Metabacillus sp. B2-18: one gene and its partner. The protein of the gene in region 2 binds, or shares a complex with, the protein of the main gene of each other region. Links are inferred from orthologs where the notes say so. Each region holds a gene or a part of one and is shown on either strand. Other genes may lie near its edges.

Region 1 (3,001 bases), 4.0 Mb from region 2 along the record:
GGACATAGCCTTGTTTTTTAATGTCCTCGAACACTTTAACATGCGTTCCCTTGCGACCTGACACAACTGGAGCAAGAACCTGTAGCTTTGTTCGCTCTGGATACTCTAGAATACGATCAACCATTTGTTCAATGGTTTGGGACGATATTTCAATGTCATGAATCGGACATGTGGGACGCCCGACTCTTGCGAAGAGAAGACGCAAATAGTCATAAATTTCCGTTACAGTCCCAACCGTTGATCGTGGGTTTCGGCTAGTTGTTTTTTGGTCAATTGAAATAGCTGGTGATAATCCTTCAATCGCATCAACATCAGGCTTATCCATTTGCCCTAAAAACTGACGAGCATATGCTGATAAAGACTCTACATAGCGACGTTGTCCTTCAGCATAAATCGTATCAAATGCGAGTGAGGACTTACCGGACCCAGATAGCCCGGTAAGCACCACAAGCTTGTCACGCGGAATGGTTACATCTATGTTTTTTAAGTTGTGGGCACGTGCTCCCTTCACAACAATATGTTCCATTGCCATTATCGCTTCATCCTTCCGCTTTTAACTCTAAAATCAAATCACGCAGCTCAGCAGCACGTTCAAAGTTCAATGATTTGGCTGCTTCCTTCATTTCATTTTCCATTTCAGCAATCACTTTATCTCGCTCTTTCTTCGTTAATTTCGTTAACTTATTCGCAGCTGTTGCCTCGTAATCTTCAGGAGTTTCTGCAGCAGTTGTTGCACGAATAACATCACGAATTTCTTTTTGAATGGTTTGAGGAGTGATTCCATGCTTTTCATTAAATTCTATCTGAATTTCACGACGACGCTTTGTCTCATTAAGTGCAATTTCCATTGAATTTGTAATTTTATCGGCGTACATAATAACATGTCCCTCTGCGTTACGGGCCGCACGACCGATTGTTTGAATAAGAGAACGTTCTGATCTTAAGAAGCCTTCCTTGTCTGCGTCAAGAATAGCAACAAGTGAAACCTCTGGAATATCCAAGCCCTCTCTTAGCAGGTTGATTCCAACAAGAACATCATATTTCCCAAGACGAAGTTCCCGGATAATTTCAATCCGCTCTAATGTTTTTATTTCAGAATGTAAGTAGTTTACTTTAATCCCTATTTCTTTAAGGTAGTTTGTTAGATCCTCAGACATTTTTTTCGTTAGTGTTGTAATGAGGACACGTTGATTTTTTTCAACTCTTGAGTGAATTTCGCCAATTAAATCATCGATTTGTCCTTCAATTGGACGAATATCAATCGTAGGATCTAATAGTCCAGTCGGGCGGATAATCTGCTCAATCATCTCAGGTGAATGGTCCATTTCATAAGGACCAGGAGTAGCAGATACATACACAATATTTTCAATATGCTTTTCGAATTCCTCAAATCTAAGAGGACGGTTATCCATTGCAGATGGTAATCGGAATCCGTGGTCCACTAGCACCTGTTTACGAGCCTGGTCACCATTAAACATACCCCGAATTTGCGGCAATGTAACATGTGACTCATCGATAACAATTAGTGAATCTTCAGGAAAGAAATCTAGTAACGTATAAGGAGTGGATCCTGATGGGCGAAGTGTTAGGTGACGAGAGTAGTTTTCGATACCGGAGCAAAAGCCCATTTCCCTCATCATTTCTAGGTCATATCTCGTTCTTTGCTCAAGACGCTGAGCCTCTAGCAGCTTACCATTTTCACGCATTTCCTCTAAACGTTCCTCTAGCTCTGCTTCGATATTTTTTATGGCTTTCTCCATTTTTTCTTCTCTTGTTACAAAGTGAGAGGCCGGGAAAATGGCCACATGCTCGCGCTCTCCCATAATTTCTCCTGTTAAAGCATCAACTTCACGAATACGGTCAATTTCATCACCGAAAAATTCTACGCGAATGCATTGTTCATCTCGAGATGCCGGAAAGATTTCCACCACATCACCGCGAACTCGGAACGTTCCTCTTCGGAAATCAATATCATTTCGCTCATATTGAACATCTACCAATCTTCTTAACAGCTGATTTCGTTCAATTTCCATTCCTGTTCTTAATGAAACAACTAGCTCTTTATATTCTTCTGGCGAACCGAGGCCGTAAATACAAGAAACACTAGCAATGATGATTACATCATTTCGTTCAAAAAGAGATGATGTTGCCGAATGACGAAGCTTATCTATTTCATCATTAATGCTGGCATCTTTTTCAATAAACGTATCCGTTTGTGGAACATATGCCTCTGGCTGATAATAATCATAGTAACTAACAAAATACTCAACTGCATTATTTGGGAAGAAGTCTTTAAACTCACTGTATAGCTGCCCAGCTAATGTTTTGTTATGGGCAATAACTAATGTTGGTTTGTTTACTTCTTTTATTAGATTCGAAACGGTAAAGGTTTTTCCTGTACCTGTTGCACCTAGTAATGTTTGATGCTTTTTTCCTTGGTTAATTCCCTCAACTAATGCTTGAATTGCCTTAGGTTGATCACCTTGCGGCTTGTATTTTGAGACTAATTCAAATTGCTCGCTCACGCATAAGCCTCCATTCAGAAAATGTCAATATCAATAGTTTACCACAACTGTGTGGAAAATCACTAAAAATACGAACTAAAGTTCGTGTTTAGTTTTAAATTATTATTCATATTTGTATTCCGACTGTTAATTCAGCTAACGTAAAAACGCTGTCGTTCCATTGCGCTCCAGACACTTGCTTTCCGCGGGGAGGAAGCTGAGCCTCCTCGGCTTCGCCTGCGGGGTCTCAGCCTTTCCTCTACCTCCCGCAGGAGTCAAGTGTCTTCCGCTCCATTACACTATAGTTTTATAAATATTATTCAAAAAGAACAATTGTTACGGATAAGGATTTCTATAATACAAACAAGTTTATGTAAATAATTCATTTTTGCAACTTTCAAAGTCAATCTTGCAACCAAAGAAAAAAGAGCATACAGAGCAGCCCTTTTTCTTTAAGTATTTCTTTTTTAGTAAAACCTCAAACCTATTTCTTCTTT
Region 2 (2,999 bases):
CAAGCCATCAATTTTTAATTCAACAACATATTGAACATCATCACCAACTGCTTGTCTTACTCGTCGGTCAAAATCACGTAAGTCTTGGTCATTGAAGGCATTTCCAAGGCTAAGCATTGGTGTTCTGTGCACAACCTTTTGAAAAGAGTCAAGAACACCACCGCCTACCCTTTGTGTAGGTGAATCTGGTGTTTTCAGTTCTGGATAATCTGCCTCAAGCTTTGAAAGTTCCTGGATAAGCCGATCATATTCTGCATCCGAAACGCTTGGTTGATCAAGTATATAATATTCATAATTATACGTGTTTAATAACTCATGAAGAGCATGAGCCCTCTCTTGTGCTGATTGTTTATCCATTAAGATATCCAATCCTTTCTACCGAAAATTGGTTTGTAAATTACTACGTCTATTTTTAAACCCGATTAATAGGTGCAAATGCAGCTAATAGTCGTTTTATTCCGACTGGGCTTGGAAAAGCGATATCTAATTCCTTTCCTTCTCCGGAGCCTTTTACACTCACGACTGTACCAATTCCCCATTTTTTATGTTCAGCTTTATCACCAACAGCCCAAGAAAAAGCTTCTCCCCCTGTTGATGAAGGTGTGACTACAGGTCTAGATACAGGTGGACGCTTTTCTTGACGTTCTTGACGACGTGCTGCGTTGAAGGATGAAACAGATTTCTTTGCTTGTTCGTTCAGATTTTCAATTAATTCACTTGGAATTTCTCTAATAAAGCGAGATTCTGGATTCATATTCGTCTTACCAAATAACGTACGCATTTGAGCATTCGAAAGGAAAAGTTCCTGCTCTGCTCTCGTAATTCCTACATAGGCAAGACGGCGCTCCTCCTCCATCTCATCTTCTTCCATTAAGGAACGACTATGAGGGAAGACACCTTCTTCAAGTCCGATTAAAAAGACAACAGGGAATTCAAGACCTTTTGCAGAGTGAAGCGTCATTAATACAAGTGCATCACTTTGCTCCTGCTCTTCTTCATCTAGTTTATCAATGTCTGAAACAAGTGCTAAATCAGTTAAAAAGGCAACAAGACTCTTATCATCATTTTGTTTTTCAAAGGTTTGAGTAACAGATAAGAACTCATCGATATTTTCTAAGCGACTTTGTGCCTCTAACGTTTTTTCCTGTTTAAGCATTTCTCTATATCCGCTCTTCTCAATAATTTCTTCAGCAAGCTCTGTTACCGACAGATAATCCTGCATATTCCCTAGATTTCGTATCAATTCACGGAAATCTGTAAGAGCATTGATTACTCTTGCGCTCACACCAATTTGCTCAATTTCCTCTAAAGCCCGAAAGATTGATAAGTCATTGTCTATTGCATAATTTGCGATTTTATCAAAGGAAGTTGAACCAACACCACGTTTTGGCACATTTATAACACGAGCTAAGCTAATATCATCATCTGGATTAGCAATTAATCGAAGGTAAGCAAGTAAATCTTTAATCTCTTTACGATCGTAGAACTTAATACCTCCAACAATTGTATAATTCAAGTTCGACTTCAGCAAAACTTCCTCAATAATACGAGATTGAGCATTTGTACGATATAAAATCGCAATGTCAGAAAGCTTTCTTTGACCTGAATCAACTAACTGCTTAATCTTTCCGGCAACAAACTGCCCTTCGGCTGATTCACTGTCAGCACGATAATAGGTGATTTTGGAGCCCGGCTGATTCTCTGTCCATAGATTTTTAGCTTTACGGTTAGAATTTTGTTTAATCACTTCATTCGCCGCTTGTAAAATTAACTGTGTAGAACGATAGTTTTGTTCCAGTAAAATCACATTTGCTTGAGGATAATCTTTTTCAAATGAAAGAATGTTAGCAATGTCAGCACCACGCCAGCGATAAATCGATTGATCCGAGTCACCAACAACACATAAATTTTGAAAACGAGCAGCTAATAGTTTTACAAGCATATATTGGGCTCTATTCGTATCTTGATACTCATCAACATGTATATATTGAAATTTTCGTTGATAAGATTCAAGCACTTCTGGTACACGTTGAAATAATTGAATGGTTGTCATAATGAGGTCATCAAAATCTAGCGACTGATTTTTACGAAGCTTCTTTTGATAATCCTTATAAATATCGCTAACAATTTGTTCATAATGACTACCCGCTTGTTTCTCAAATTCTTCTGGTGTAATCAGTTCATTTTTGGCACTACTAATGGACCCTAGTAAGCTTCTAGGATCATGTTTTTTCGGATCAAGGTTTTTCTCTTTTAAAATGGTTTTAATAACTGATAATTGATCTGTCGTATCAAGAATAGAAAAGTTACGATTAATTCCCATTCTGTCACTATCACGACGTAAAATTCTTACACACATTGAGTGAAAAGTAGAAATCCAAATTTCATCTCCGCCAGAACCGAGGATCCCTTGAATTCTCTCTCTCATCTCTCTTGCTGCTTTGTTTGTAAACGTAATCGCTAGTATATTCCACGGAGCTATTTGCTTTTCTGTCATTAAATAAGCAATTCGATGAGTTAATACTCTTGTTTTTCCACTTCCAGCTCCAGCCATAATCAATAAAGGACCATCTGTTGTTTTTACCGCTTGTTGTTGCCTATCATTCAAACCTTCAAGTAACTGATTTGATAAAAATTGCAACCAGTCCACCACCCTTTTCTAAAACATATGTTCTATTTTATCGTCATCTCTATCATCATTCAATAATGCTGACGGAGAAATTTATTTTGCTTCTTTCACTGCATCAACCGTTTTTAGTGCTGACTTTAAGTCATCATAGATCACATTCCCTACGACTACTACATCAGCATATTTAGCAAAGTTTTTAGCTTCTTCTGGTGAGGTAATTCCTCCACCATAAAATAGTTTTGTATTGGTAAGTACCTTTTTCGTTGCTTCAACAACAGCAAGGTCCCCTAACATCCCACTGTATTCCAGGTAAAAGATTGGAAGATGAAACAGATTTTCCGCTACACGGGCATAAGCTTTTACATCTTCA

The links. The genes of interacting proteins can lie anywhere in the genome.
Region 1: the proteins of pcrA (region 2) and uvrB are in contact, whole or in part, in a crystal structure (PDB 7EGT), measured with the Thermus thermophilus proteins. The link is inferred for Metabacillus sp. B2-18 from one-to-one orthologs. Residues at the interface, in WP_096412145.1 of Thermus thermophilus: His654, Arg656, Phe657, Gln666, Asp668, Glu669, Lys680, Arg681, Leu682, Ser683, Lys685, Tyr686, Ala687; in WP_096411307.1 of Thermus thermophilus: Glu23, Leu25, Arg26, Asp27, Gly28, Glu29, Arg30, Phe31, Arg55, Glu326, Asp327, Phe328, Glu379, Ser382, Gln383, His398, Gly400, Arg401.

Annotation. Positions count from the first base shown.
Region 1 is NZ_CP088245.1:4,333,024-4,336,024, forward strand. The notes cover bases 33-3,000. They hold uvrB (excinuclease ABC subunit UvrB), read right to left. Parts: upstream 2,526-3,000; coding sequence 540-2,525; downstream 33-539. Other genes in these bases: uvrA (excinuclease ABC subunit UvrA), read right to left, coding at 33-532; LPC09_RS21935 (DUF2198 family protein), read right to left, coding at 2,989-3,000. Also shown: more of uvrA, read right to left, coding at 1-32; more of LPC09_RS21935, read right to left, coding at 3,001-3,001. UniProt on the Escherichia coli protein: The UvrABC repair system catalyzes the recognition and processing of DNA lesions. A damage recognition complex composed of 2 UvrA and 2 UvrB subunits scans DNA for abnormalities.
Region 2 is NZ_CP088245.1:324,014-327,012, reverse strand. Bases 28-2,993 are described here. They hold pcrA (DNA helicase PcrA), read right to left. Parts: upstream 2,642-2,993; coding sequence 413-2,641; downstream 28-412. Other genes in these bases: LPC09_RS01730 (heptaprenylglyceryl phosphate synthase), read right to left, coding at 2,723-2,993; ligA (NAD-dependent DNA ligase LigA), read right to left, coding at 28-357. Outside these bases: more of ligA, read right to left, coding at 1-27; more of LPC09_RS01730, read right to left, coding at 2,994-2,999. UniProt on the Escherichia coli protein: A helicase with DNA-dependent ATPase activity. Unwinds DNA duplexes with 3'-5' polarity. Translocates on single-stranded DNA with 3'-5' polarity. Initiates unwinding more efficiently from a nicked substrate than double-stranded DNA.